Regions from separate parts of the Dehalobacter sp. DCM genome, predicted to be linked through region 2. Evidence: riboswitches for the same ligand, from Rfam matches in the RefSeq annotation. Region 2 holds a riboswitch; the other holds the start of a gene.
What was found. Region 2 has a riboswitch for cobalamin ahead of cbiD (cobalt-precorrin-5B (C(1))-methyltransferase CbiD). Riboswitches for the same ligand answer to the same signal wherever they lie in the genome.

Region 1: another riboswitch for cobalamin. It lies ahead of cobT (nicotinate-nucleotide--dimethylbenzimidazole phosphoribosyltransferase); the one in region 2 lies ahead of cbiD (cobalt-precorrin-5B (C(1))-methyltransferase CbiD).

What each region holds. Positions count from the first base shown of each region.
Region 1 covers NZ_CP092282.1:2,396,307-2,412,231, forward strand. Annotated here, with positions in the region: gene LPY66_RS11035 (hypothetical protein) at 1-453, shown strand, start outside; gene LPY66_RS11040 (FAD:protein FMN transferase) at 635-1,723, shown strand; gene LPY66_RS11045 (hypothetical protein) at 1,802-2,137, shown strand; gene LPY66_RS11050 (4Fe-4S dicluster domain-containing protein) at 2,154-2,816, shown strand; gene nrfD (NrfD/PsrC family molybdoenzyme membrane anchor subunit) at 2,850-3,743, shown strand; gene LPY66_RS11060 (NYN domain-containing protein) at 3,962-4,822, shown strand; gene LPY66_RS11065 (OmpA/MotB family protein) at 4,837-5,616, opposite strand; gene motA (flagellar motor stator protein MotA) at 5,619-6,419, opposite strand; gene cobT (nicotinate-nucleotide--dimethylbenzimidazole phosphoribosyltransferase) at 7,341-8,459, opposite strand; cobalamin riboswitch at 8,617-8,789, opposite strand; gene LPY66_RS11080 (helix-turn-helix domain-containing protein) at 8,909-9,586, shown strand; gene LPY66_RS11085 (IS3 family transposase) at 9,607-10,485, shown strand; gene LPY66_RS11090 (arylamine N-acetyltransferase family protein) at 10,707-11,498, opposite strand; gene LPY66_RS11095 (DMT family transporter) at 11,897-12,808, shown strand; gene LPY66_RS11100 (DUF116 domain-containing protein) at 12,884-14,050, shown strand; gene LPY66_RS11105 (metallophosphoesterase) at 14,047-14,964, opposite strand; gene LPY66_RS11110 (cobalamin B12-binding domain-containing protein) at 15,259-15,903, shown strand.
Region 2 covers NZ_CP092282.1:1,045,986-1,061,910, forward strand. Annotated here, with positions in the region: gene LPY66_RS05095 (GntR family transcriptional regulator) at 135-761, shown strand; gene LPY66_RS05100 (sensor histidine kinase) at 800-2,185, shown strand; gene acpS (holo-ACP synthase) at 2,231-2,587, shown strand; gene LPY66_RS05110 (NAD(P)H-hydrate dehydratase) at 2,671-4,242, shown strand; gene alr (alanine racemase) at 4,273-5,394, shown strand; cobalamin riboswitch at 5,496-5,685, shown strand; gene cbiD (cobalt-precorrin-5B (C(1))-methyltransferase CbiD) at 6,031-7,176, shown strand; gene cobI (precorrin-2 C(20)-methyltransferase) at 7,173-7,874, shown strand; gene cobM (precorrin-4 C(11)-methyltransferase) at 7,871-8,635, shown strand; gene LPY66_RS05135 (cobalt-precorrin 5A hydrolase) at 8,651-9,709, shown strand; gene hemA (glutamyl-tRNA reductase) at 9,699-10,940, shown strand; gene cobJ (precorrin-3B C(17)-methyltransferase) at 10,950-11,678, shown strand; gene cobK (precorrin-6A reductase) at 11,675-13,048, shown strand; gene hemC (hydroxymethylbilane synthase) at 13,179-14,075, shown strand; gene cobA (uroporphyrinogen-III C-methyltransferase) at 14,076-15,587, shown strand; gene hemB (porphobilinogen synthase) at 15,676-15,925, shown strand, end outside.

The DNA.
Region 1 (15,925 bases), 1.4 Mb from region 2:
ATTGCCGGTGTATCCATTCATGTCAACGGATTCTTTGAACTGGCCCAGAAAGCATTAGCAGGTACACCGGTAGCTAAAGGTGCGTATAAAGACGGTATCTACTATGCCCAAGATAAAGCTTTTGAAAAAGGTTTCAAAACTGCCGTCAATATCGTTGTTGTTAACGGTACTATTGTTGGTGCGGATTGGGACGCGATTGCAGAAAAGGAAGATGATCCGGATAAAGATGCTCTTTCCAAATCGGGCGGATATCCCATGGTGAAGAATGGCGGCGCTCAAGCTGACTGGCATGTTCAAGCTCAGAAAGCAGAAGCCTATCTCCTCAGTACCCAGGATCCTTCTAAAATCAACTATAAAGATGCAGAAGGTCATACCGATGATATCGCAGGCGTTTCCATCCATGTCAGTGAATTTTTCACCTTGGCTCAGGAAGCTTTAGCCAACGCTAAATAATTGCAAATGATAAAGAATCTATCCAACAGTAATTAACCAAACAGTGAGTAAAAGTAACATTAACGGATATAGTCGTCGCTCTTAGCCATCGCGGCTTCGCGACACGTAAGGGATTGGCAATGATGCCATCCAGGGCAGAAGAGGGGCAGTGTATATCGGCTGCCCCCTTTATTATTCATTTTTGCTAGAAAGGCATTGTCACATGATGTGCTCAAAAACAGTTTACAGGACATTTTTCATCGTGCTTCTCTCACTGCTTGTTTTATTAACCGGGTGTTCAGCACAGTCAATCAATAAGCAGGAGCAGGAGCCTACGTCAGAAACACAATTTCTGATGGGTACGGTCTGTAAAATTACGATATATGATGAAGTTAAAGACCCGGCAATTTTTGAGAAGGTCTTTGCCCGCATCGCTGAGATCGAAAACAGAATGACAATTAATAAAGATACTGTTGAAAGTGAGATCATCAAGCTGAACACCGCCGCCGGAGACTCTTATGTCCAACTGAGTCCGGATACTTTCTATGTAATGGAGAAAGCAAAATATTACGCAGATTTATCCGGCGGCAAGTTTGATGTGACGATCGGACCCTTAGTTAAGCTTTGGGACATTACGCCGGAACAAACCGTCGTGCCTGAGCAAGCCGCTATAGACAGTCGATTGCCACAGATCAGTTCACAGTATCTGCTATTGAATAAAGAGACACTTACCGCCAAACTGGCTAAGCGTGGCATGATCGTCGATCTGGGAGCGATAGCCAAAGGCTACGCTGGCGATGAAGCGGGCCGAATATTAACCGAAGCAGGCATCCGGCATGCCATAATCAATTTGGGCGGCAATGTCTTGACCCTGAACACGAAACCCGACGGCAGTGCCTGGCGGATCGGAGTGCAGGACCCGTATAAACCGCGCGGAGATTATATCGGGATCATCAGCCTGAACCATCAGACATTAGTTTCGTCAGGAACGTATGAACGTTATTTTATAGCCGAAGGCAAGCATTATCACCATTTATTAAACCCGTTTACTGGTTATCCCGAGGATAATTCCCTGGTCAGCGTTTCCATTGTGACTCGCAATTCCATTGATGGGGATGCCTTATCGACAACGATTTATATGTTGGGCCTGGAAGAAGGTATGGCCATGATTGAAAAACTACCGGAAACAGAAGCCATATTCATTACAGATGATAAAAAAGTCTATGGTTCATCCGGCATAACGTCCGATAACTTTGAAATCACCAATGACTCCTACCAACTCCAAAAATAAAGAAATAGATAAAAATAAAATTGCATCAAAAGAAATGAATCAATTGTTGATCTATCCCAAAGAGAGGAGAGGGAAACTATGAAGAAACTAATTTATCTTAGTCTACTCACCATCGGACTGCTGATATACACACCGTTCAGTCTGCAAGCGACGGTGGATTCGCCAAATCCGGAGGCAAGCGCTATTGCGGAAACAACCGTATCCACGCCGGATACGGCAAGCGGTGCTCCCCAAGGCGGTGAAGCCACTGACGCCGAATCGGGTGCATCTGTTATTGTCCATACGCCTGCCTATACACCGCTTCCATATGAACCGGTAAAACGAGAAGCTAATACAGGACTACTTGGCGGCGGTTTGGGGTTAGCCTTCGTTTGTATTAGCGGAGCGGTCATACTGGATAAACGGAAAAAATAAGAAAGGGGACAACACGATGGATAAATTCAAACATCGAACAATCAGCCGGAGAAAGGCATTAAAAATAGGCGCTATGGCGACGGCGACAGCTGCCGTGGTTGGTTCAGGCTTGTTCACCCGGATTCCGGCGCAGGCAGAAACAACATTGCCTAAAAATCCGGAACAAATCGGATTCCTCCATGATCAAAACAAATGTGTCAGCTGCCGACGCTGTCAGGCAGCCTGTAAAGATCTAAATAAATGGGAACCCGGAGTGGAATGGCGAAAGGTATTGGCGCGCAAGAGCAGTGAAGCCTATTTATCCATGAGCTGCAATCATTGTGATAACCCGGCATGTCTGACGGTCTGCCCGGTTGGCGCCTATACAAAACGGGAAAAAGACGGGGTCGTTATTCATAATCGTGAGATTTGTGTTGGCTGTAAGTATTGCATGTATGCCTGTCCTTATCATGCACCGCGCTTCAGCGAGGAAACAGGCCGAATCAGTAAATGCCATTTTTGCTATGAACGACAGGATAAAGGTGAAATGCCGGCGTGCGTCCAAGCCTGTCCGGTAGATGCGTTACATTACGGAAAAATGAGCGAACTGCGTAAGACTGAGGGTGGGGTATCCCAAGTGAAGGGTTTGCCTAATCCGGATTTAACCAAACCCAATCTGGTGATTATCCCAAAACCATAAGGAATCAATGCGAATGAAGGAGGTTATTAGCTGATGGAAATGCATTGGCATTGGATGATCGTTATCTATCTATTTTTAGGCGGACTTGGAGCCGGAGCCTATCTCACGTCCTTTGCAGCCGAGAGAGGCTGGCTGGGAGCCAACTCGAATCTCCAGCGAGCCGGATATTATCTTGCCGCACCGATTGTGGCAATTGGCACAGTCCTGCTTGTTTTCGATTTAGGTCAGGGGTTATCTAAACCGTGGTTGCTGGTTCGACTCTTGTTTAATCTGAACTCGGTGATGACCTGGGGTGTTTATATCCTGGCGCTCTTCATTGTCGTCGGACTGATCAAAGGATTTTGTGTATTCCGTAAGATATCTGCTCCTAAAATCCTTTCCTGGGCAGGAGCCATCTTGGCTTTAGCGACAGGAACTTACACCGGTATGCTGCTCGCCGTGATTGGTGCGGTACCTTTATGGAACACGTGGCTCATGCCTGTCCTCTTTGTACTTTCAGCATTGTCCACCGGACTCTCACTGACATCCTTGATTGCTGCCCGTGTCGAGAAAGGGAAGACTGGCCACCGTAAGGAAGGATTCTTTCATATTGTTCTGATGGTCCTGGAACTCATTGTCGTCGTGGTTTTCATTACGCTGATGGCTACAGGTGGGAATGGGTCCGTTGGCCAAGACTCGGCTGAGTTCCTCATTTCCGGTGTTTACGCGCTGGCGTTCTGGGGTTATTTCATAGCCCTCGGTCTTGTTTTCCCACTGGTTGTATTCCTGATCCAGCATCGCCGCACAGCCAAGCAGACAACGGAAGCCATTCATCATACCTATCTGGTAAAAGTAACGGACATCGCTGTTCTTGTGGGTGGTTTCACCCTCCGGGCATTGATTATCTTTGCAGCTCTGCCGATTTGGGATGGGGTAACAATCCCCTAAGTATAGCTTCAATACACTGACGGATGAGTTGACGGGGGACAAAGGGGACGTAGACCTTTGTCCCCTTTTTAGGAGACAAAGGTCTACGTCCCCTTTGTCCCCCGTCCCCTTTGTCCCCCCGTCCCGTTTCAGCGTATGATATACTTTCGATTTTTCTGGTAAATTTATGGTATAATAGATAGGCAGTAAAGGAAATAAAGAGATGGGGAATTAAACTGATGGAAAATGATAAAAAAATTGCAGTGCTGATCGACGCCGATAATGTGTCTGAGAAATATATCAAGTATATTTTTGATGAAATCGCCAACCATGGGACGCCGACCTATAAAAGGATCTATGGTGATTGGACCAAGCCGAATCTGACTTCCTGGAAAACAGTCCTGCTCAATTATTCAATTTCTCCGATTCAGCAATATAGCTATACCAGTGGAAAAAATGCGACGGATTCCGCATTGATTATCGATGCTATGGATATTCTTTACTCCAAAAGCGTCGACGGGTTTTGCATTGTTTCCAGTGACAGTGATTTTACCCGTTTAGCTTCGCGTTTGCGTGAAGCCGGTATGTATGTTGTCGGTATGGGAGAGAAAAAGACACCCCAGCCCTTTATCGCGGCGTGTGAAAAATTCAAGTACCTGGAAGTATTGGCTGTTCCCGCCGCACCCTATGAAGTACAAGAAGAAAAAGTGATCAATGGCCGCGGAACACCACAAGAGGGTATGGCCAGCATTGAAGAACTTATCGATGCGATCCGGACCATTGTGACGGAAAGCTCTGATGAAGATGGCTGGGCCTTTCTTGGTGAGGTCGGGATTAAGCTGAATAGGCGTTATCCGGACTTTGATACCCGCAATTACGGGCATCTCAAGTTAACACCGCTGATCGCGTCACTAAAGCAATTTGAAATTCAATCCCGTAAAACGAGTAACCCGAATATAACGCATAAATATATTCGTAATTTCGAAGAACTCAATTCAGACAATAAAAAAGCACATCAGCCAATTTCAGCCGGTGTGCCTTCAAAAGACTATTATCTTAAGGGGAAGGCAAAGCCAGGTATTAAACCGAAAAAGCATTAATCAGCTGCCTTGCCTTAACTATTGGTTACCGGTTCGCTGGAACTCGTATTATCATTATCTGTTATCGGATTACTATCTGTTATCGGATACTTTCGGATCAAAAATATCTCCACGCGTCTATTTTTAGCCCGGCCTTCTTCGGTCAGATTATCGGCAGCAGGGGAATATTGCCCGTATCCTTGTACAGTAAACCGTTCGGGCTTAACTTGGCCTTGAACTACTAAATAATTCATAACATTGATGGCGCGAATAACACTAAGATCCCAATTCGATCGGAATTGGGAATTGTGGATCGGGCGGTCATCCGTATGCCCCACGATCTTGATGTAGTTATCGGTGGTATTTAACAGTTTGGCTATTTCCAAGAGTAATCTGGAAACATTGTCAAGTACTTGAGCATCTCCGGAATTAAATAACATCACGTCCTGAATGACGATCTCCAGTCCTTCCTTATCGAGGTGGACTTTCACTTTATCCTGGTAGCCGCTCTGGCTGATTTCCTTTTCAAGCTTTTCTTTGAGCTCCTGCATCATATCTTGCTCGATGACCTTTACATCCGTAGGGGCAGGATCTCCTTGCTCAATCACCGAACTGCCTTCACTTTCCATAAGGCTCGCTTGGCCGTTAAAAATGCCTTGAAAAGCTTCGGCCAGCGCCTGCGCTTTTGCTTTATCAACTTGGCTGATGGCGAACATCGCGATAAATAGAGCCAACATGAGTGTCAGCAAGTCAGAATAGGGAAGAAGCCAGGTCTCATCCATATGTTCTTCGTCGTGTTTCTTCTTTTTCGCCATAGTTATTCCGCACTGCCTTGTTTTGCTTTTTCGTTATCCTCGATTTTCTTTCTGGACTTCGGATCGAGCATGCCGGTAAGCCGCATTTTTATGCTGCTTGGATTTTCACCGGCCTGCAGGGCAATAACACCTTCCAGGATCAAATACATATTGCGGGTCTCGATTTGCGATTTTCGTTTCAGTCGTGTCGCTATCGGATGGCAAACAACATAACCCAGAAAAATTCCAAAAAGTGTCGCAACGAAAGCAGCGGCAATCATATGGGCTAATTTTTCTGTATCATCTAAAAAACCCATGGCACCAATCAAACCGACGACAGCACCAAGAACACCAAGGGTAGGAGCAGTGCCGCCTGCCGTAGAGAATATCGCGGCATTCGCCTTATGGCGTTCTTCCATATTATCGATTTCCGTTTCCATAATTTCGCGGATATAGTCTTGTTCCAGTCCATCGACAACAAGAGTCAAGCCTTTTTGTAAAAAGCGATCTTCAATACTTTCAATCGTTTGTTCCAGTGATAAAAGGCCGTCTCTTCGTGCTGACTGAGCTAATTCCGTGATCATTTCGATTAGCTTAACAGGATCTTGCTGCTGCTTTTCACGAAAGGCCGCCCCCAGTACTCTCGGGACATTTAAAAATTCACTACGGGGATAGGAATTCATAACCGCAGCAATGGTTCCGATGATGATGATAATGGCAGCCGCAGGATTTAACAATACTGCAATATTGGCTCCTTTGACAATCATACCGACGATGACCGTGAGACAACCGAGCACTAAGCCGATAATTAAAAATATGTCCATTGTCATTTCACCTTTGTGTATAAATTTACTACTATATATATCGAATCATGTGAAAGAAAACATTAATTTCCTTTTCATGCAGTACCATGTTAACCCTAAATCCTATTTATCCTGACGTCAGATTTCTTTTAATACTGCGTTGTCTTACCGCTCCTTCTCCATCCATGGTGACCGCGGTATTAGTCCATCCGTGGACGTTATTCGCCTTACGCTCGGTATGTATCAATCTTCCGCCTTGTCTTAAAAAAAATCCTGCTGTAATGGGCAAATATGAATTAATTTTAACATGATGTTCATGGGTTTTCTATACACTTGCCAGAATAATTTAAGATATCCGGTCAAATTGTAGCAGTAAATCGGGCGAAAAGACTATTGACAGAATATTCGATCTATAGTACGCTGGTGATACACTCCGAAAAGGATTCGCCTGAGTAAGAGGGTTGCCCCATAGAATCGGAGCAATGGCTCTTGGTGACCTGCTGATGCAAAATAGTTTATCGATGAAGGGTATGTGTTGTTCTCTGAGCAGCCTAAAGGCTAGTGTGGTGAATTGGTTTAAGGAGGTCCAAACGGATTCCGAGAATCAAAAGACGATTTCAGACATCCACTCCTTCAAAAGAAGACGATTTAGATAAGCAGGAATTAAAGACTCCCATTGCGAAATCCTTCCATATGCCATATCCGATAGGAATAGCCTATGGAGGAAACACCGATGAATCTGAAGTTGGATTAGAGATATTCAACGAAAGATGAGGGGTTATAGCTGAAAGGAGGACGTACTCTATTGCAGTACACCTCGAGAAATGGGTAAGCGGGCTCCGGTTAGAAGGAACCAACACTTACCCATTTCACATTAATTCAAGGGATTACGCATAACAAGCGATAAAGAAACAATCGTGTTTTTCTACTTAAAGGTATTGTTTAGAAGTCACCGGTGGTCACGGCTGCTTCCGCAAATGTGGCCATCTCATCAGCAACCTTAAGGGCGGTTTCAATAATGGGGAACATCAGAGCGGCTCCGGTTCCTTCTCCGAGCCGCATATGCATATCAAGACGCGGTCTGAGCCCAAGTTGATGCAGAGCCAGATGTTGGCCGAGTTCCTCGGAACTATGCGATGCGATCATATAGGATGTCGAGAGGGGAGCCAGCTTGGTGGCAGTCAAAGCGGCCGCTGAAGAGATGATTCCGTCCAAAACGATAGGTACACGCTGGTAAGCTGCTTCGAGGATCGCACCGACAAGAGCGGCAATTTCTAAACCGCCTATTTTAGCCAAGGTATCGATTGGCGCAGCCGGATCACAATGATTGATTTCTATGGCGCATTTGATGACGTTTTGCTTATTGATCAAGGCATCGTCTTTCAAGCCAGTGCCGCGGCCGGTGACATCTTCTACGGAATGGCCTGTAAATACGGAAATGAGTGCGGCGCTGGGGGTTGTATTGCCAATACCGACTTCTCCGGTTGCCAAGACGTTAATGCCGGATGCTATCGCCTCAGAAGCAATTTTCGCGCCGGTTAAAAGTGCTTGTATAGCTTCCTGACGTGTCATCGCCGGCCCTTTGGCCATATTGTTTGTTCCGTTCTTGACTCGGTAAGCCATCAGCTCAGGTCGATCCAAAGAGGTTGCAATCCCAATATCGGTGCAGATCACTTGCGCCCCGGCACTATTAGCCAAAACATTGATACCTGCTCCACCCCGAAGATAGCTGTAGAACATTTGTTTGGTGATTTCCTGGGGTGCGGCACTGACGCCTTCTTCCGTAACACCGTGGTCTCCGGCCATGAGAAGAACAGCCTTCTTATTAATTTTTGGTGTTGCTGTGCCGTAGATACCGGCCAGCTGACGGGCTATGTCTTCCAAGACGCCTAAACTCCCGAGGGGCTTGATTTTGGCGTCCACCCGGTTCTGCATAGCGGCCATGGCCTCGGTATCGAGGGCTGTTATGCCACTGGTGAGTTCGAGCAGGGCGTTTTCTAATTCCTGTTCGTTTGCCGTTTTTAGATTGTGCAGGCCATGAAATTTCGTAAGATCGTTCATTAAAGTACCTCCATTAAAAGTATTTGGTTATAGAGTCAGTCTCGGGCATTCTTATGGCGTTAACTGATGATGTTTATAGGGCTAAAATAATAAAGTCCCGCCACTGTTACTGTGGTCGGGACTTTGCCTTCATCGCCGCCGCTTTCCAAACCCCGGAAAGACTTTCTCCTCTTAGGCAGGTCTCCTGACTCAGACTCAAGCATCCTAACGCTCCTTCCCAGCACACGCCAGTGGATTAGCGGGGACTCGTCTTTACAGTGGTGGGTCCGTATCGGATTGTACCGATTTCCCTATTCTCCCAAAATGGGCACCTAAGAGTTTTATTTATTTTTACGTAATAAAGATAACTAAAATACGGTATAAAGTCAAGTACCGGTATTGTGATATGCTCCCTTCTAGGTAGACAAGTGAAATAATAAAAACTTGTTGCTTAGAGGGGAGTATATTTTATGTCAAAGAGAAAGATATCTAGCAACGAGAAGTTAACTGCTGTATTACGGTATCTAGATGGAAAAACTAGCCAAAATCAGATTGCCCGTGATCTTAATGTAAGTTTAGCATCTGTTCAACAATGGATTTTTAATTATGAGTCCATGGGAGCCGATGTTTTCTTAATGAAAGGAACTAAAAAATACACAAAAGTACTTAAGATACAAGCTGTTGAAGATTATTTAGCTGGTTTGGGCTCTCAAACTGATATTTGTAAAAAGTATGGAATTCGATCAAAAGGTAAGTTACAACGCTGGATAAAACAGTATAATGGTCATGAAGAACTAAGGTCTTCTGGAACAGGAGGAAGTACCATCATGACCAAAGGAAGAAAAACCACTTTCGATGAACGCGTTGAAATCGTGCGGTATTGCATTGCACATGATCATAATTACGCAGAAACATCTGAAAAACATCAAGTATCCTATCAGCAGGTGCGTAACTATACTGTTAAATATGAAGTCTATGGGGTTGAAGCATTAAGAGACAATCGGGGGAAGCGAAAGTCTCAGGATAAGATGAGTGAATTAGAAAAGCTGAGAGCTGAAAATAAGATTTTAAGAGCAGAAAAAGAACAGGCCGAAATGGAGGCATCTTTCTTAAAAAAACTCGAGGGGATAGAGAGGAGGCGGGACTAAGCCTGGTTCGCCATGAATTTATATATCAGGCTATAAAAGAAGAAAACCAAGAACATAATTATCCGATCAGCACCCTATGTAAGTTTGGAAAGGTATCACGAGCAGCATATTATAAGTGGCTGCATAGAGAAATACCTGAAAGCGAAGCAGAAAATCTTCGTATCGCTGATGAGATTGAAAGAATTCATGAGGAAAGCCCAGATAAAGGGTATAGAAGAATCAAGGATGATCTTGAGCGGTATCATAATATAAAAGCGAATGACAAGCGAGTTTTACGCATTTGTCGTAAGTTAGATATAAAATCCACCATTAAGTATTCAAACAATGGGTGTACACGACAGGCAGCCAATCCACAGTATATAGCAGAAAACATACTAAATAGAGAATTCACCTCTGGAGCTCCAAATGAAAAATGGCTTACAGATGTAACAGAATTCAAGTATTACGTTGGAATAATAAAGCACAAACTATATCTTAGTGCAATATTAGATTTATACGATAGACGAATAGTTTCATATATTATACGTGATTCTAATAATAACGCGCTGGTATTCGATACATTTGATGCTGCCATTGAAGCTAATCCGGACGCACATCCAATCTTTCATAGTGACAGGGGATTCCAATATACGAACAGAGCATTTCATGCGAAGCTTGAAGCAGCTGGAATGACCCAAAGTATGTCAAGAATAGCCAAATGTATTGATAATGGCCCAATGGAAGGCTTTTGGGGGATTATTAAACGAGAACGCTATTACGGAAAAAGATTTACCAGCAGAGACTCTGTAGTAGAAATGATTGAGGAATATATCGATTACTATAACAACAAACGATTACAGAGGAATCTTGGTGTATTAACACCTTTGGAGAAACACGAAAGTTATTTACAAGCAGCATAAAACTGCCAGCAGGTTATACCTACTGGCAGCAGAGTTTTATTTTTTTAATTGTCTACTTGACGGGGAGCGGTTCATTGTGACATACAGCCCTTTTTAAGAAAATTGCACAAATAATTTAAGAAAAACGTTATATTAGGTCTTGGGTTTTTGACAATGTTTTATTAAGCGTATCCCTGTTACGCCCGATACGATGATTGCTACCCAGTATTGAATTAACCCATTCATTCAGCTAAGAACATTTTACTTACATCCACATTATCCGAATCCAGTGCGAAGTATTCTTTGAGTAACCGATGATATTCCGCTTCGTTTTCAATCGTGCTTTCGAAGACCTGACCGTTTGTTGTCACCTTCAATGTATCACCCACTAAGGTGATTCTTCCTTCCGGGGTTGGCTTCGTGCAAAACATTTTTATGACAAATATTGAAGTGGGAGATGTACTCGTAAAATGGCTGGATACCATAAAGTCAACGGGATAACACGCTTCTGGCTTAAAGGCGTACATCGGGCAATAGTTGTCCCCAATCTTTATTTGAAGAACAAAGCCAAATTCAGGATCGGTAAGCAGACGATAAGTTTGAGTAAATTGCTGCTGGTCAATGCCAACCTGGATCAGGAGCGGGGCAATAATACCGTCTCTCCCAAATCCCACATCAACAAGCCATTTCTCGTCTTGGATTTCCACCAGGAGCGCCTGATGCACTTTCGGTCCAAAGGTATCGCCGTAATGAACTCTGGCCAGCAGGTCCGTGACCTTAAAGCCAAGTTCTTTCAGAACGAAAGAAAATAATCCGTTCATTTCAAAACAGTAACCGCCTCGCTTATTGTGGACGATTTTCTTATACAGCGATTCTTTGTCCAGGAAAATTGGTTTTTGGTTATAGACGTCCAGATTCTCGAAAGGGACATTGAGGGTATGGCAGGTATGTAGGCCATAGAGTGTTTCACTGGAAACATCGGTGCTGCCGGTATAGTTGATCCGTTTGAAGTAGTCCGTCAGAAATTGGTCCATTGTTAAATATTCACCGCCATTATTTATTATTTAATTATTTATTTTAATTAAACAAAAGGTACAAAGTTAACAAGTGGACAAAACTTAATATTAAAAATGCAATATAGAAAACGTAAAAGAGAGCATTATTTAATACGGTGATAAGGCGATTCGGTGATCTAGGCATATTATACATTAGTATACCGTTCTTTTAATAAGTAAGCAATTATTCGTATTTGGGGCCGGTTCGCCTGCACAATACCACTTTCAGCTCTTATATCCTTCAAGGCACCGCGGCAGCGTATTTTGGGTAATTAATCCGGGCTATTCTACATAAGATTGTATTATGTTATTATAAATCGTAATCAATCGTTTTTGAAATTCAATATGTGAAATAGACAGAGAAAAGGTGGATTCAGTTGAAAAGTAAAAGTAATTTGTTGGCCTATGTCCTGCTTATCGGCGCGGTTGCGCTCTGGGGCGGCAATTGGGTAGCCGCCCGCTATATCGTACAGGCAATGTCCCCTTTAGCCGGTGCGACTATTCGTATGGTCCTATCAGCAATCATTTTAGTTATTGTTCTCAAAATGACAACGGGGAAACTATTATCTGCCAAAGGGATTTTCACCTTTATTTTTCTAGGACTCATGCTTTTCGGGTTCAATATTTTGCAATATACGGGGCTAACCTATACGACAGCTATTAATGGCTCGCTGATTAATGCGGCGACGCCCATGATCATTATCATTCTTTCCCGGTTCATTATAAAAGAAAAACTGAGTGTCATTCAGATTTTGGGTGTCGTGATATCATTTTTAGGTGTCGGCTGGGTCATCACCAAAGGGTCATGGGCGTTGATTACAACGCTGACCTTTAATATTGGCGATATTTTAATGTTTTTAGCAGCCACATGCTGGGCACTCTATACGATCTATTCCAAAAACCCGACTGTTCAAAGCTCGGCCCTCTATGTAACAACCTATGCTTCTTTAATTGCAACGGTTTATTTTCTTCCGTTCGGGATTGTTCAATACCAGGCTCATCCACTGGAGACCGTCTCCTGGGGATTGGTGGTGGCAATCATCTACGTTATCTGTGTTGCGGTTTTTGGTCTGGTCTTTTGGGGCAAAGGCGTAAGCATAATTGGGCCGAGCCGAGCCTCGGTTTTTATGAATTTTATGCCTATTTTCACATTGATCTTTGCCTTTTTGCTGCTGAATGAAACGGTTACACCGTACCAGCTCCTCGGCGGGATTTTTGTTATTGCCGGTGTTTATCTTACCTCTAACGCCCGCTTTTCGGTTAAGTCCGGGAATAAAAATTTCAGATAGACAGACAGATGATGCTTATTATATGATTGGAAAGGTAGAAAAAGAGCCAGAACGCGTTTACTGGGGGAAAGACTTGTGTATGTAATAACTTATTCGCTAAGGGGAGAAGATGCTGACTCGGACCAATTTTACACGGACGTGGCGACTTTTACCGATGAAATATTAGCAGAAATTGACGGCCTGGCCTCAAAGCATATTCTGGGTTATCGCGATTATATGAAGCAATCCGGATTGGTTCATGAACTCGCTGTTGACGAGATGCGTTTCGAGTTCCTCGTATTAGGCATATTATGGAAGGTCTATAGCGGTGATGCCAAGGCGCTTGATGCTGCCCCAAAGCAAATGCTGACCCTGCTTTCGGAAATGCGTGAGCAAGCCAACAGCTTAAAACCAAGCATCGATTTTATGCGCGGAGTTTTGTCTACTCTCTTTCTCTCACCGGATTTATACGATCATTTATTCACACTTGATCCCAACCTGATGAATATGGATAAACTGATGGCATGGCTGGAGGCAACGGGTGAGTTTAAATATGAGGTGATGCAGCTTCGTCGCTGGTATAGCTACTTAGAGACCTTACCACCCCAAGCGGTCTCCGAGCTATTGGCCACAGCGATCACGCTGGCCATGTGGTTTAGCGTACGCAGTGAACAGCAGATTGGAAGATATACAGGGAACGTCGAGCGTTATTTAAATGAACTCCGGCCTAAGAGATACTGGCGTGAGGATGTTATTTTCTGCGGAAGGCGTCGGGTTGAATACCATATGAATATGGTTGGGGCGGAGGTCATGAATCGGGCATTTCGGGATGCTTTTTGCCACACGGAAAAAAAGGTCGTTGTCCTGCCGGCCTGTATGCGCCTTTTGCCGCAATCAAAGTGCAAAGCGGAATCATTTCGCTGCAAACGATGTGTCGCAGAATGTTACGTCCAACAAATCAGCAAAATGGGCGATGAACATGGGTTTGAAGTCTATATCATACCGCATGAATCATCTCTTTCGGCAGGGCGCGATGATCAAAACGCACTCCTCCAGAATGGGGCAGGTGTAGTTGGTATTGCGTGCGTACTCAATCTGATCTCCGGCGGCTGGATGCTCAAGAAAATGGGAGTTGCTGCCCAATGTGTGTTACTCGATTATTGCGGCTGCAAAAACCATTGGAGTGACGAAGGCTTCCCAACCCAAATCAACCTCAAGCAACTCAACAAAATTCTGGGCATTGAAATGGATCGACGCGGCTAATCGTTCAATTGACTTTTATATAGCGAGTCGAAGTAGTCTTTGAGTCTTTGCGGTCCGGCTAAGACTTCTCTGTCAATAAATAAGGTGCCGTCAGTGCGGGTATTAATCTCCCATTTGACCAGGGTCAGTTTGCTGTCGGCAATTTCAATTCCGGTTATCGAGTAGGGATGAACACAGCTGCCATCGTTGAAATACGGCGGTTCCCCGACCTGCGGGAACATCGGCCGATGGGTATGGCCGGCAATGAGCATTTGCTTTTCCAGTATCGTCCATTCTGTCAGCTTCTCTTCGATGGATACTTTTTTACGATAGTTTATTGCGGTACTGGTAGGGTCATTGAATCCCAGCGATTCCAGATGTTTCCATACATATCGGACAAGCCAACGCCGTAATGCCCAAAAATCGTAATCTAAATTACTGGCCTGATGGCCATGGATCAGGAAGATCTTTTGCTCCAGACGCGTATGATTAAGAACCAAACCCTCATGAATCTTAATATTCTCAAACAAAGGGGTTATTTTTTGTGAGTGCTCATCCACATACTGAACCATGTTTTTTTGGACAAAGTTTGGATGGCTTTTGACCATGTCATGGTTGCCGTAGATGAAATACAGGCGTCCCGAATGATAAAATTGGGTAAGCAGCTTAAACGTTTTGAGATGGACAGGAACGATCTCTGCCATTTTCTTATTTTTCCAGAGTTCATCGCCGTCACCCAGTTCAATATAGGTATAACCTTCATTAAAATAATGCGTCAAAGCGGCATAATACACGTTTTCATTCCGATAGAGATCATCCGCCCAGCTCCCGTCACCCCGGTGGACGTCGCTCATTAATATCAATTTTGAGTTGTCATCAATAGGAATGACATCGGCTGAACGAAATACATTGGAAATGCATTTTAATGTGTCCATAGATATACCTCCAAATGAAGGGTAGTTTGTTGGCTTAAAAGAGATGTTTTATGCGTTGGAATAAATTGCCTTCTATATACGTAATATATTTGATTCTGTAAAATTGGTGATATGTATAGAAAAAACACTCTGAAAATCCAATAATGCTCAATTGCAAATGACCGAATTGTTTGTCGTAATGATTGAGCAAATATCGAAACAATGGTAATATATTTACAGATACTTGGATATAAAGCGGATTTCTGTAATAATATAGAACATAATAATATGCTTAAGACGATGGAGGACAAAGACGTGATTGATTGGAATGCATTGGTCCAGGCAATGGGAGATCTTGACGAAGAAAAAACCTTAACGATAGTCAGAAATTTATTCAAGGGCACACTGTCATCCGAAGAGGCGGATCAACTGCTCAATGCATGCCAGGAGGCTATGACCATCGTCGGCGATCGGTACGAAAATGGCGATTATTTTGTTGGCGATCTTCTGTTTGCAGGGGATTTGTTAACGGATGTTATTGAAATGCTCAAAGCAAGCTTTAAGAACCTGCCCGATAATACGTGTACGATCCTTGTGGGTACCGTTGAAGGCGATTTGCACGATATAGGCAAACATATTTTTAAAAACATCGCGGAGGCAGTCGGATTTCAAGTTGTTGATATTGGGATCGATCAGCCTGCCAGTGAATTCGTCAAGAAGGTAAAAGCAATACAGCCTAAAATTGTCGGTATGAGCGGCATACTGACCCTCGCGCTGGATTCAATGAAGAAAACCGTTCAGGCTTTGGAAGAGGCGGGATTAAGAGATAATGTCAAAATTATTATTGGCGGTGCTCCTGTAACAGCGGAAGCATGTAAAATAATTGGGGCAGACGCTTTTGCGGCTAATGCTGCGGATGGCGTGAAAATCTGCCAACAATGGTTAAAGGAACAGACGTGAGCGCTTGGGTGTACTTGAAGCA
Region 2 (15,925 bases):
GGCAAATAGGTTATCTGTGTCAAAAGTAGGGTATAATGCCTAAAAAACCATTGTCATCCCTATTCCCCTGGGGTAGAATTGTAACAACAGGAAAAGTAAAGATTTATTACGTACGCGAAAGTAAGGGGTTTAAATTGGAACAGGCAAGGTATCAGGAAATCGCCTATGAAATTGCACATGCTGTCGTTCTTGGGGAGTATCATGAGGGCGATAAGATTCATGGAAGATCGACGTTAGCCGGAAGATTCAATGTTTCTCCTGAAACCATCCGCAGAGCCATAGCAATCCTGCAAAGCGAAGGTGTCGTTGAGGTCAAACAGGGCAGCGGTATCGTTGTGGTTTCACGTACGGAAGCTGAAAAATTTCTAAAATCCTTTGACCAAAAAAATGAGATCCAAGCATTTATGGATGAGTTAAAAAGTTTGATGGATAAACGAAAAGAAATTGATAAACAGATTGACACCCTTTTACAAAAGGTTTCTACGTATGCCGATCGATTTATTACGCGCTGGAATGATGTTCAGGAAATAGAGATTCCGCAGGATTCAGCAGCGGTAGGTTCAACATTGACCGAGCTAAAGGTAAGAGAAAAGACTGGCGCAACGGTTGTCGGTGTCGTTCGTAACGGTGTCGAGAACTTTTCGCCCGGTGCGGACTTCCTTTTAGACGCAGGTGATATTTTACTTCTCGTTCTAAATTCAGAGGAAGGAAGAAAGAAAATCCAGACCTTACTTAAAAAGGGCGTGAAGAAACGATTATGACAGAAAACGTTTTGAAAACAAGTAAAGCCAAAGTAAAGATGATTACCATTTGGAATAGGAATAAAGATACTGTACTCTTGCTGGTTTTTATTTTAGAAATAATACTCGGTATTTATCTGGAAAATGCTTACCTTCTTGCTGCCTTTATGATCTTGGATGCCTGTTATTACTACTGGGAAAAAAAGAGAATGGAGAAAAAAGCAGCACCCCAAAATACGATGCAGCGTGAAGCATTGAGCGTGAAAATAGCACATGAGACACTGCCTTATATGCGCGGTGGGTTAAATGAACAAAACGCAGCAGAAATCGCAAGGATCATACAGGATATTTCACAGGTCGCGGCCGTCTCGATCACTGACTGTGAAAAACAGCTGGCGTATCTTGGGGCCGGCTGTGAGATGCACCATCCTGGGGATAAAATCCTGACTGAAGCCACACGGGAAGTCATACGGACGGCTAAGTATAAAATAGTAGAGACACAAGCCGGATTAAACTGCCCCATGTTCGGGAGTTGTGATTGCCCGTTAGCAGCAGCAATCATTGTCCCTTTGGTTTGCCGCGGCAATGTTGTCGGGACGTTTAAACTCTATGAGACAAAAGGTGGAGCAATATCGCCGGATATCGCTCGCTTAGCCATTGGAATGGGTCAGATCTTAAGCCTCCAGGTGGAAATCGCCGAGTTGGACCATCAGGCGAATTTGGCCATGGAAGCTCGTCTCGATGCCCTGCAGGCACAGATTAATCCGCATTTCTTTTTTAATGTGCTTAATACGATTATTGCCACCAGTCGGACGAATCCCAATCGTGCCCGGAGGCTGCTGATCCATCTGGCAGAATTCTTCCGGAAGGCATTAAAGTCCAGGGGTACTCAAATCTCGCTGTTGGAAGAAATGGAGTTCGTAAATAATTATTTTGTCTTGGAAAAAGCGCGTTTTGGGAAAAAACTGAAAATAAAGCATGAGATTCCGAGGGATCTTATGAACGCAGAAGTCCCCCGATTAAGCATCCAACCGTTAGTGGAAAATGCGGTGAAACATGGTATTACCCCCATGCTTACACCGAATGGTATCGTAACCATCAACGTAACAAAAATGGAAAAGGACGATGGAAACTCCGAACTGATGGTGAAAGTGATAGATAATGGTATGGGTATCGAAGAAGAACGATTAAAAGATGTTCTTCTACCCGGTGTCGGTTCCGGCAACGGCGTAGGACTTGCCAATGTTCATGCCCGGCTCAAGGGAATGTACGGCGAAGAATACGGTTTAACGTTTGAAAGTAAACTTGGAGAAGGTACGACCGTAACCATGCGGCTTCCCTATTCGGAAATCATCAAGCCGGATAGTCCTGTCAACAGGTCCGATGACATCATGACGCTGACGGATAATAATATGGCATTAATGGATAATGATGCGAATGGATAGAAAAGTTGCCTTCATTAGGAATAATGTTTAGAAATGAGGATCAGCGTGTATCCTGGAATTGATATAATTGAAATTTCACGGTTTGAGCAAGCATACAGACGACACCCCAGATTAGCCGCTCGTCTATTTACGGAAAAAGAACTGGCTCTGCTCGAGAATAAAAACATCGCTTCTTTAGCGGCTCGATTTGCCGGTAAAGAAGCGGTTTTAAAGGCTTTGGGGATTGGACTTAGCGGTGTTTCCTGGCATGATATTGAAATATTCCAGAACACAACAGGAGAACCCTATGTTGTACTTAGTGACAGAGCGTGTATCATAGCCCGAGCAAGAGGGGCCGGCATAGTGCGTCTCAGCCTTTCTCATACCAAGGAGATGGCAATTGCGTCGGCCATTTTGGTATAAACGCTTTTTTCATTTGACGCAGTACGCTATAATAATAAAAGTATATTCAATAAGAAATATAATTTTCCGAGGAGGGCTATAAGATGCGTATTGTAAGTGCCGGACAAATGCGCAATATTGATTCCCATGCCATTAATGACTTCGGCATCCCGGGATCAATTCTCATGGAAAATGCTGCTCTGGCTGTGGTTCGGGAAATAAAATCCCTTCTGGAAGTTGGCGGAAAATGTCTGCGCGGACAAAAGGCCGTCATACTTGTCGGTAAAGGAAACAACGGCGGTGACGGTCTGGCTGTCGCCAGGCACCTCCGCATTTTAGGGATGGAAGTAACTGTTTTTCTCTTTGCTGTCCCCACCGAACTGCAAGGGGATGCCAGGTTAAACTATGATTTATATCAAAAAATGGGTGAAAAGATTATCCCGGTTGATGATGAAAAACAGCTTCGTTTGTTCAAACTGGCACTGATGCAATCGAATGTGGCTGTTGACGCACTCTATGGCACCGGTTTTAAAGGGGCTATTCCTGAATTTATCCAGGGTTTCATTGAAGATTTGAATAAAACAGATCTTCCTGTTGTTTGCATTGATATCCCCAGCGGGTTAGAAACGGATACCGGAAAAGTACATAATATTGCGGTAAAAGGGGATGTCACTGTTACGTTTGGGCTGCCAAAGCTGGGGCATTTTCTGGGAGAAGGCCTGATTTATACAGGAAGGCTGGTGACGGATCCGATTTCTATACCGGAAATTGTCATCAGCGAGGAAAAAATATTTGCCTACCTTTTAACGGATGAAGTTATCAAACCGCTCATCCCGATTCGGCATCCATTAGGGCACAAAGGGACACATGGCAAGGGGATATTGATCGGCGGATCATTGGGGATGAGCGGCGCCGTCATGTTAGCCGGGCGTTCTGCTCTACGCTGCGGTATCGGACTGCTTCAGATCGTAACACCGGAAGCAATCGCGGAAACAGTTGATCTGGGTGTAATCGAAGCAACCGTTTGGCCGGCGCCGGACTATGAAATGCTCTCAGCCAATGCCTGGCTAAATATCAAAGAGCGGCTGACGGATGCAGATGCTTGTGCTGTTGGACCGGGACTTAAGCAAACGGAGTCATTTCTTGCAGTTATAAAAAATATACTTGTAGAGACAAATATTCCAGTCATACTCGATGCCGATGCGTTAAACCTGATGGCGAAGGAACCGGAACTCTTAAGTGCCAGGAAAGGTAAGGGCAATCTCATTTTAACGCCGCATCCGGGTGAAATGGCACGCTTATGCGGTATGACACCAGCGGAAGTACAGGACGACCGCCTTAAGATTGCGATGGCTAAAGCTGTTGAGTGGGGAGCTATCATCGTTCTTAAGGGGGCGGGTACCATTGTGGCATCACCTGACGGGAGAGTATTCCTTAATATGACCGGGAATACTGGCTTGGGTACAGGCGGTACCGGGGATGTCCTGACTGGCAGTATCCTATCCTGGACTGCCCAAGGCGTGCCGCCACTTGGTGCAGCGTGTATGGGAGTATACCTTCATGGTAAAGCAGCGGATTCCTTGAAAGAGCAATATGGGTTATCTGGCTATACCGCATCGGAAGTAACGGAGTATTTGCCCAAGGTTCGCAGAGAAATTGAAGAGCAAAAAAATTAATATATGGACAGAACACATGAGGAGAATAAAATGGAATTTTTTCGTCCGGTTTGGGCAGAAATTGATTTAGGCGCATTGAAACGAAATTTCAGAAGGGTAAAAAGTTTCACCAAAAGTGATGTGATGCCCATTGTCAAGGCAGATGCCTACGGACACGGTGCCATAGCGGTAGTCCGCGCTTTAAGAGAAGAAGGGGTAACTCGTTTTGGCGTTGCGATATTAGATGAAGCACTGGAATTGCGGAAGGAATTTCCGGATATTGCCATCATGGTCATCGGACCGACGCTCCCGGAGTATTCGGAGATCATGGTCAGAGATGATATTATCCCGGAGGTATTTCAACTGCGCCAGGCTGAGGCCCTATCGGCTGCGGCCGAGAAGTTGCATAAAACAGCCAGGCTGCATATCAAAGTGGATACAGGGATGGGCAGGATCGGGTTTCGGGATAATGCGTTTGAAGCGATTCAAAAGATTGCCGGGCTTCCCGGTCTTTTTTTGGAAGGAATCTATACGCATCTCGCTACTGCTGATGGCACCGATCTGACCTATGTCTCCAAACAGCTAACGCTATTTAATACCCTTCGTGATCAGTTACGTGCTGCCGGAATTACTATTCCGATCCGCCATGCGGCTAATTCTGCAGCGATCATCCAAGTGCCTGAAAGTCATTTTGAACTTTGCCGTCCGGGGATTATTTTATATGGACTTTTGCCGATGACGCATACCGGCCAGGAAGCAGGATTTGAACCGGTACTTTCATTGAAGACGCGTATATCTCAATTGAAAACAATCCGCAAAGGGGAGAGTGTCGGATATGGCAGGACCTTTGTTGCGGAACGTCCGACGCAAGTGGCGACGCTCCCGATCGGCTATGCTGACGGTTGGCGGCGGTCATTGTCCAATAACGGTGAGGTCCTGATCAAAGGGAAACGGGCGGCGATCATCGGCAGGATCTGTATGGACCAAACGATGGTGGATGTGACCGATATTCGCGGGGTAGACGAAGGGGACGAAGCGATCTTAATCGGCGATTGCGGGGAAGATCGAATTACAGCCGATGAAATTGCGGGCCGTTGCGGGACTATCAGTTATGAGATCACCTGCGGCTTGACCAAAAGAGTGCCGCGAGTGATAGTAGACAATGATATTTAGAGAATAATATTGTCGAAAATAATAGTTGATTCCATTATAAAAGGGCGCTATAATGAGTCTGGATTATATCCAAAAACGATTGAATCCAACTTAATGGATAATTGAATACGTGTAGAACAGGTGTTGAATGATGCAGGCAGCATCATTTAGTGAAAAGGAAAGTCGGGTTAAAGCCCGCGCGGTCACGCCGCTGTAATAGAGGAGTTCTTCAGGAATGCCACTGGGAAACTGGGAAGGTCTGGAGAATGATGATACTGGAGCCAGAAGACCTGCCTGTTTGATCTCACCGTTATACTCTACGAGCGATAGAGAGGTGTGTGGTATTTCAAAAGGTATTTCCTTCGAATATAACCTCTCAACATAACGAGTTGAGAGATTTTTTTTCTGTTCACGGATGAACAACTGGGCCGAACAAAGATCATTCATAATTCGCAGTACCTTGTTTATTGCAAACTATCGGCTTAGTCCATATGGAGAGTTGGCGCTTCACTTATGTCACGGATGACAAGAAGAAATCCGGAATATCAATTTACGGCTTCCAATAAATCGGATATCTTCTGGAGATTTCGATATACTTCAAATAAAGTTAATTGAGCTTTACATAGAAATAAATTTAAACTAAGGAAATAAGTACTTATGGACCAGGCAGAACTTTATGTCCTCAAACAAAATAAAAAACTGCGCTGCGGCTTCACGACAGGATCCTGCGCGGCGGCAGCAGCCAAAGCCGGAACTGTGATGCTGCTGAGCGGCGAACTGTGTACGGAAATAGCCATTGCTACACCGAAAGGCATCGTCACCACGATGAAAGTACTGGAAATACAGCGGGATGATCATCAGGTGACCTGTGCCGTCAAAAAAAACAGCGGCGATGATCCGGATGTGACCGACGGGATCCTCATTTTCGCTACGGTTGCCAAAGCGCAAGAGCAGGCTATTCGCGTCGACGGCGGCACGGGAGTTGGCCGGGTCACAAAGCCCGGACTGGCCTGCCCAGTAGGAGAAGCAGCAATCAATCCGGTTCCCCGAAGTATGATCATCGCGGAAGCAGAGAAAGTCTGCAACGCGCTGGGCTATGAGGGTGGTCTCACTATTACGATTTCTGTTCCGGAAGGGGAAGCGGTTGCCAGGAAAACTTTCAATCCCCGTTTGGGTATCGTCGGCGGGATTTCGATTTTGGGGACTTCCGGCATGGTTGAACCCATGAGCGAGAAAGCGTTGATCGATACGGTTCGGCTTGAGATGAACCAGCAAAAGGAAAAGGGCTGCCGCCATCTGTTGGTGTGCCCGGGAAACTACGGGGAAACATTTGCCCGCGGGACATTAGGATTACAGAATACCTTGGTCCAGTGCAGTAACTATATTGGTGAAATGCTCGATTTTACCGTGGAATTGGGCTTTGACAGCCTGCTTTTGATCGGACATGCCGGAAAACTGGTTAAGCTGGCTGCCGGTATCATGAATACCCATTCTCGCTATGCGGACTGCCGGATGGAGGTTATCGCCGTTCATGCAGCCCTTCACGGTGCTTCGCGGGAGATCGTTCAGGAGATCATGCGTTGTCTGACAGCACCGGAAGCGGTTGCCGTTTTGGACCGCTATGGCCTCCGCAACGATGTATTCGCGTCGATTATGTTAAAAATCAATGACTATGTACATTACCGTCTGCAAAACAAAGTGAAAGCCGGTGTGATCTTGTACACTAACGAACAGGGCATCTTGGGCAAAACTCCGGAAGCAGATGAAATCATAAATAAGCTTAAAAGGATGGAAACAGCATGAACGCAGCATTATATGGAATAGGCGTTGGGCCTGGGGACTTTGAACTAATGACGCTGAAGGCGATACGGATCATCAAAGAAGCAGACCTGATTGCTGTTCCGCGTACCGATGAAAAAGAAATGACCGCCTGGAATATCGCTAAGCAGGCCGTTGATCTTTCCCAAAAAGAAATACTCGAACTCTATATGCCGATGACCCGGGATGCTCAAATACTGGCACAAAGCCATCAAAAAGCGGCTGAGCTCATCATGGACCAGCTCAAACAGAACAGGTCGGTGGCGTTTCTGACCCTCGGGGACCCGTCAATCTACTCGACATATATTTATTTGCACAACCGAGTACTGGATGCGGGTTATGATGCCCGGCTGATACCGGGAGTCCCCTCTTTCTGCGCAGTTGCCGCCCGGCTCAACACCCCCCTTTGCGAGGGAGCGCAGCCGCTGCACATTATTCCGGCATCCTATGAGGGATCCTTCGATTATCTGAGTTGGGGCGGGACCAAGGTCCTAATGAAATCCGGCAAAGAATTCAGCAACGTGAAGGAAGAATTGCTCAGCAGAGACCTGGTTGAGGATACCCAGATGGTAGAATGCTGCGGTATGCCCACGGAGAGAGTGTATCATGATATCCGAAATGCCAAGGGGAAAGCAAGCTATTTTTCGACGATCATTGTCAAAGAAAAGGAGATCACCAAATGATTTATTTTGTTGGAGCCGGTCCGGGAGCAGTTGATTTGATTACCGTGCGCGGCAGAACGCTCTTAGAACAGGCCGATGTTGTCATCTATGCCGGTTCATTGGTTAATCCGGAACATTTGAGCGTTACAAAAAAAGAATGTGTCATTTACGACAGTGCGAAAATGACGTTGGAAGACGTGATCGCAGTGATGGTTCCTGCCGAACGGGCTGGAAAAAAAGTGGTTCGCCTGCATACCGGTGATCCGAGCATTTACGGTGCGATCCGTGAACAAATGGATCTGCTCGATGAAGAAAAAATTCCTTACGAAGTGGTTCCCGGAGTCAGCTCTTTTTTCGGTGCAGCTGCCTCCCTAAAGAAAGAATATACCTTACCGGACATCAGTCAGACTGTGATCATCACCCGGATGGAAGGCAGAACTCCGGTACCACCGAAAGAAGATATTGCGCTATTGGCATCCCATCAGGCCACCATGGCGATTTTTCTCAGTACCGGGATGCTGGATAATTTAAGTGCTAAGCTGATCGCAGGCGGTTATACAGCTGACACACCGACGGCCATCGTCTATAAGGCCACATGGCCCGACGAGAAACATTTCCATTGTACGGTAGGGACCTTGGCCCAAACAGCCCGCGACAATCAGATCACCAAGACCGCGTTGATTCTCGTAGGATGGTTTTTGGGGGATGTCTACGACCGTTCCAAACTCTATGATCCGACATTTACCCATGAATTTCGGGAAGGTAACGATTCGCGATCTTGAAAATGAGGGTTGATCATGAAAATAGGCATCCTGGCCTTTACGGTCAACGGTGCGGATCTCGCACAGAAAATAAAAAAGGTGTTTGCATCCCAGGGTGATGAAGCCCGCTGTTATCTGCCGGAAAAACTTTGCGGACAAATCGGCGGCACGGAGCTGGCAGAGCCGATCCTGCCTGATTTAATAAGCTTCACGGGCAGACTGTTTACGGCGAATGAGGCCTTGGTATTTGTCGGGGCCTGTGGGATCGCAGTGCGGGCCATCGCCCCCTTCGTCCGGGATAAGACGGCCGATCCGGCAATTATATGCCTTGATGAAAAGGGAAAGTTTGTCATTCCGCTTTTGTCCGGTCATATTGGCGGTGCCAATAGGCTGGCCGACAGGATTGCTGAGTCGCTGCAGGCCGTCCCGGTGCTTACTACCGCTACAGATGTCAACAATCTCTTTGCCGTTGACGAATGGGCCGCAGTCCATGATGCCTGGATATCCGATATGAAAGCAGCGAAAGAAATCTCAGCGCGGCTGCTGGCAGCTAAGCCTGTGGGCTTTTACAGCGAACTGAAAATTGAAGGAAAATTGCCCCGACTAATCCAAAAGGATCGACCTGACCTTGATCTTGGCATTTGTGTTTCGCTGAATGCCAAGATACACCCATTTACACACACGTTGAATATTGTTCCGCGGACGGTATATCTCGGGATCGGCTGCCGGCGAGGTACGCCGCAGAAAGAGATCGGAGAGCTCGTATTGGAGCAGCTGGAAAAAAACAGGATCAGTCCCGAGGCGGTTGCAGGGATTGCCAGCATCGACCTTAAGGAAGATGAACAGGGTTTGCAGGACTTTGCTGCCCAAAATAGCCTGCCGCTGCATTTTTATACGAAAGACCAGCTTCTTACCGTACCGGGTAACTATACAGAGTCAGAATTTGTCAGCACGATTACCGGTGTCGGTAATGTTTGTGAACGGGCTGCCGTACTGGCAAGCGCCGGTGGGAGCCTGATCAGTCCGAAAGTATCCGCTCATGGGGTGACCGTTGCTCTGGCCCAGAAGGAATGGAGGGTTAGCTTTGAATATTAGAATGATCGGCATCGATCATGAAAAAGCGTCCTTAAAGGAACGTGAACTGTTTGCCTTTACGCCGACTCAAAGCAGACAAGCGATGGAGGCTGTTGTCAAAAGGGACGGTATGGAAGGGGCCGTGATTATTTCCACCTGTAACCGTACGGAGCTATGGCTCAGCGAAAAAGAGGGTTACATGGTTGATTTGGCCCAAGTTCTATGTGACCTGAAAAACTTGGAGAAGACAGAACGGGAAAACTATGAGCACCTCTTTGTCCTTCGCCGTTCCCAAGAAGCGTATGTTCACCTTTTTCAGACGGCCTGCGGACTCAAGTCCCAAATTTGGGGCGAAAGCCAGATTTTGTCCCAAATCAAAAACGCCATCGAGGAAGCCAGAGAAGCCAACACAGCGGACCTTTATTTGGAAAAGCTGTTCCAGATGGCAGTGACCTCTGCCAAGAAAGTTAAAACAGAGATTAAGCTGACCGCAACCGATGTGTCGGTGGCGACCAAAGCGCTGGAGAGAATTCAGGAAGTTGTGCCCTCTCTGGTGAATAAACGCTGTCTGGTCATCGGCAACGGCGAGATGGGAAAGATCGTCGCCAGCCAGTTAGCATTGTGCGGCGCAGAGGTTTATATTACCTTAAGACAGCATAATCATAAGACATATGTCTTACCGAAGCGTTGCAAGGGTGTAGATTATGAAGAACGTTATGCTGAAATGGCGGAAATGGATATTGTGGTCAGTGTGACGTCCAGCCCGCATTATACCGTGAAAGCGGAGGCCTTGGCTGAAGTCCTGGCCCCCGGGTATGGAACAAAAGTTTTTTGTGACCTGGCCGTGCCGCGGGATATTGAACCTACGGTGCGTGAAATAGATAATATCATTTTACTGGATATGGACAGTCTGGGACTGGCGAAGGCAGAGCTTCGAAATAAGCGTTCTTTAGCTGCAGCAAATGCCATCATTGAGGAACATATCGCGAAGTTTATCGCCTCCTTTGAAATCCGGAACTATCTGCCCCTTTTGCAAAACATATCCAGTTCAGCTTCGGAAAAAATCTGCCGCAACTTGCAAAAAGATCTGGAGAATCTCGATTTAAGTGATCAGGAAAAGACGGCATTTGAAAACCGATTGGCCCAAGTCGCAGAAAAAGTAGTCAGCTCGGTACTGTATGGATTCAGAGACAGTATTGATCGCGATCTTTGGAATGAGTGTTTTACAAATTTAGAGAAAGTGATAAGGTAAAAAGAGACGATGAAAATATATGTGGTAGGCTTAGGACCGGGCGGTCCGGAACAAATGACCAACCGTGCGCTGGAGGCACTCCGGGAAAGTGACATCTTAGTTGGCTATACGTTCTATATCGATTTGATCAAGGATCAATTCCCCGGGAAAGAAATAATTGCCACCCCGATGAAAAGAGAAGTCGACCGCTGTCGGACAGCCATCGAAAAGGCTTTGGCGGGTGCGACAGTGGCAGTGGTTTCCAGCGGCGATGCCGGAGTGTATGGTATGGCAGGGATCGTACTGGAACTTGCCGAGCCTTATCCCATGCTGGAGGTTGAGGTCATTCCGGGAATTACCGCTGCCTGCAGCGGGGCCGCCGTTCTTGGAGCGCCTCTCATCCATGATTTTGCCGTGATTAGTCTCAGTGATTTATTAACGCCCTGGGAAAAGATCGAAGCCCGGTTGGCGGCGGCAGCCCAGGGGGATTTTGTTATTGTACTCTATAATCCGTCAAGCATGAAACGGCACGATTATTTGCAAAGAGCGTGTGATATTGTAATGCGTCATCAAAGCAATGGTGTACCGTCGGGTATTGTGCGCAGTATTGGCAGAGACGGCGAAAACTACGAGCTTGTCTCCAGTTTGACGGAATTACGAGAGAAAAAAGTGGATATGTTTACGACGGTCATTATTGGAAATTCGCAGACACGGATCATTCATAACAAACTGGTGACACCAAGGGGATATAAAAAATGATGAAAAAGCCGGTATTCTGGATCATTGCCGGGACAACTGAAGGAAGGGAATTGGTCGGTGCGCTGCGCCGCAGCAACGCCGAAGTCTATGTTTCAGTGGCCACCGATTATGGCCGGGAATTGATTCAGGCTGGCAGGAATATTCACATTCAGGCCCGGCGTTTGAGCCCGGAGGAAATGAAGGCTTTCATCGGGGAGGTTAAGCCGGACTGCGTGATCGATACTACGCACCCTTATGCCCGGGTCGTAACGGATAATATCCGGGAAGCGTGCCTTGAGACATCAACAGACTATATCCGGCTGCAAAGAGCAGAGGATCAATCATACCAAGAAAAAACAGTATCTGATCCGAAAGTATCGGATAATATCATCAGCGTAAATAGCAGCAGGGAAGCAGCCCAGATATTAAACGAAACCACCGGCAACATTTACCTGACCTGCGGGAGCAAGGAAATCGACGCCTTTACTATAGTCCGGGACTACCGGGAAAGAGTTTTTGCCAGAGTCCTGCCCATGCCGGAAGTGATGGCAAAGTGCGAAATGCTTGGCTTCAAAAAGTCCAACATCAGCTATATGCAGGGTCCTTTTTCCACGGAGCTGAATATCGCGATGCTGCAAGCAGCCAAGGCTGACTTCCTGGTCACCAAGGATTCCGGTATCGCCGGAGGATTCCGGGAGAAAATGGAGGCAGCCCGGGAACTCGGTATTACCGTTATACTGATTAAGCGTCCCGAGCCTGGCGCCGTGGTAACCAATCAAGGGGAGCAGACAGATCAGGCAGATAATACAGATAAGGTAGATATTGTAGATCCACATCAGACAGTATGGTCAGGGCAATGTACCATTACCGCTAAAGACGAGCTTCTACAAAAATTGGTTACAGACTATTCGTTGGAATGGCAGCAGGAGCATCCTTGGTTTCCGCTCTTTATCTCCCTGGAGAATAAAAAAATTGTTATCTTCGGGGGCGGGAAAATCGCGGCAAGAAGAATCAGAACCTTGCTGCAATTTAAGGCCAGCATAACGGTGATTGCCCCAGAAATCATTCCGGAGCTTGAAGCAGACCTCGCAATCAATGAAACGTGTTCCGTGTATCGCCGCCACTATACTGAAGGAGACTGTCAGGGTGCATGTCTGGTCCTGGCCGTAACCAGTGATTCCCACGTAAACCGACAAATTGCTGAAGAGTGCACACGCCATGGCATTCCAATCAGTGTTGCGGATGCCAAAGAACTCTGTACATTCTATTTCCCGGCTGTGATCCGACGAGGAAATATGGTGATCGGGCTGACGGCCAGCGGGGAAGACCATAGGGGGGTCAGGAAGGCTGCAGATAAGCTCAGACTGCACGTGGATGAATTACTGGAATGACACGCCAGTTGTTCGGAATGAAACCGATACACATCGCGACATAATAACCTAATTTAATCATGACAGTATCGCTTAAGTCAGATTTGTTAGGAGATAAAATAACAGGTTTAACCAGAATAGAGGTAGCCGCATGGGAAAAAGGAAAATAATCGTTGGCAGCCGGGATAGCAGGCTGGCGGTAATCCAGTCAGAGATGATCATGGGAATGATCCGGGAAAACCATCCTGAACTGGAACTGGAGCTTATCACCATGAAAACCACAGGGGATGTTATTTTGGAACAAACTCTTGATAAAATCGGTGGTAAAGGTCTTTTTGTCAAAGAATTGGATAAAGCCTTGAACGAGGGTGTGATCGATATCGCGGTACACAGCCTGAAAGATATGCCGGCTGAACTTCCGAAGGATCTGCCTATCGTGGCTTTTTCCCAAAGAGAAGATCCCAGAGACGTCTTGGTCCTGCCACTGCATATGGAATCGATGGCGAACATGGACAAAGAGAAAGCGGTAGGCTGTTCCAGTGCGCGACGGACGATCCAGCTTCATGATCTTTATCCGGGATTTCAGGTCAAACCGGTCCGGGGCAACGTAATAACCCGCTTAAGAAAACTGGATAGCGGCGAATTCAGTGCCTTGTTGCTGGCTTATGCCGGACTCAAACGCTTATCATTGGAAAGTCGGATCAGTAAAATTTTCTCTACTGAGGATATGATCCCTTCAGCCGGCCAAGGGATACTCGCAATCCAAGGCAGAAAAGGGGAAGATCTTAGTTTCCTGCAATGTGTTAATAACAAGGATTCACAAAGTGCAGCGCTGGCGGAGAGAGCTTTTATCCAGACACTGGACGGAGGATGCAGTTCGCCTGCTGCCGCCTTTGCCGAGGTAGCCCATAATGAAATCCGGATCACGGGTCTGCATGTCGATGTCATTACCGGCGCCCAGGCGAGAGGTACAATCAGCGGGAACACCGAGGATGCTGCGGAATTAGGACATCGTTTAGCCGTGAAACTGCTTTCGGAGGTAAAATAAATGGAAAACAGGAAGACAGGAAAAATCTGGCTGGTCGGAGCAGGCCCGTCGGATGCAGGACTTTTAACGCTGAAAGGTCTTCGTGTCCTGCAAGATGCGGAAGTCGTCGTCTACGACAAACTCGTCGGGATTGAGATATTGAATCTTATTCCAAAAGAAGCGAAAAAGATCGATGTTGGCAAACTGCCGACCTATCATCGTGTCCCGCAGGAAGAAATCAACCGGATCCTGCTGGCAGAAGCACTGGAGGGCAAACGTGTCGTCCGCCTGAAAGGTGGAGACCCGTTTATGTTCGGACGGGGCGGCGAGGAGCTGGAACTTTTATCTGAACGTAAGATCCCCTTCGAAGTGGTACCCGGCGTCACATCCGCCATCGCTGTTCCGGCTTATGCAGGGATCCCGGTGACGCACAGAGATTTTTGTTCCTCACTGCATATCATTACCGGCCATACCAAGGAAGGCGAGGCACCCAATATTGATTTTCAGGCTGCGGTCAATATGAAAGGAACCCTGGTCTTTTTGATGGGGGTCTCCGCAGTTAAAAGTATCTCCGAGGGACTATTAAATGCGGGTATGGCTGCCGATATGCCGGCAGCGGTCATTGAAAAAGGAACCACAGCCAGGCAGCGCAGGCTGCTGACCACTGTCGGCTCGTTGCCCGAGGACGTGGCCAAAACAGAAATTCATAACCCAGCAGTCATCGTGATTGGAAAGGTTTGTTCTCTGGCGGAGAACTTCGAATGGGCAGGACTGCGTCCCCTTGCCGGCAAACGGGTGGTGGTCACCCGGCCCGAGAAACTCAATTCTGTGCTCAGTCAGAAGATCCGTGATCTGGGCGGAGAAGCGGTGGAGTTTCCGTGTATCCAAACCAGAGCAATTCGTGAAAATCCTGAATTTAATGCTGCTTTGGAACAGATCAGGGACTATCATTGGCTGGTGTTTTCCAGCGCCGTCGGTGTGGAGACCCTTTTTGATAAAATGAAGGAAATGAAGCGCGACATCCGTGAACTCTACGGGCTTAAGATTGCGGTTATCGGCAGCGGAACAGCGAAGCCGCTTACGCAGCGCGGCATGTATGCGGACTATATGCCGGAAACCTTTAATGTGGCCAGTCTGGCCGAGGGATTGACCAAAGTCCTGGCTCCAGGGGAAAGGGTTCTTGTCCTCAGGGCCCGGGAAGGATCCGATGATTTGAATCAGATATTCGACCGGGAAGGCATTGTCTATGATGATATTCCCGTCTATGATACTGTTTATGAAGCCGACGGCAACAGCTTTTCCAAGGATATTATACAGGCCTATGATTTTGATTATGCCGCCTTTACGAGCGCTTCCACAGTGAAAGGCTTTGTCAATGCCCTGCCGGAGCTTGATTTTACCAAAGTTAACGCCGTTTGTATTGGGGAGGAAACGGCGAAGACTGCCGAGGCCTATGGTATGCATTGTATTACTGCTGAAAAAGCGACGTTGGACAGTATGGTTGAGGCGATTGCCAATCTCATTGGTAAATAAGTTGAACTGGACTTGTTGATACTTTTATTGATGATTAAGAAATAAATGATTGAATAAAAGTTTAGTGTAAGTACCGAAGGAGGACCCTATGGATGTAATCAGGCCAAGGCGATTAAGAAAAGACCCAATTACCCGGGAAATGGTACGTGAAACCCGTCTGGCGAAGAGTGCACTGATCTATCCGTTGTTCATCACGGAAGGAAACGGGATTGAAGAAAACATTGCGGCGATGGACGGACAGAAACGGTACAGCCCGGACCGGGTCGAATATGCGGTTGAATCGGTTATCAAGGCAGGAATCAACAGTATCCTGTTGTTCGGTGTACCGGAACACAGCC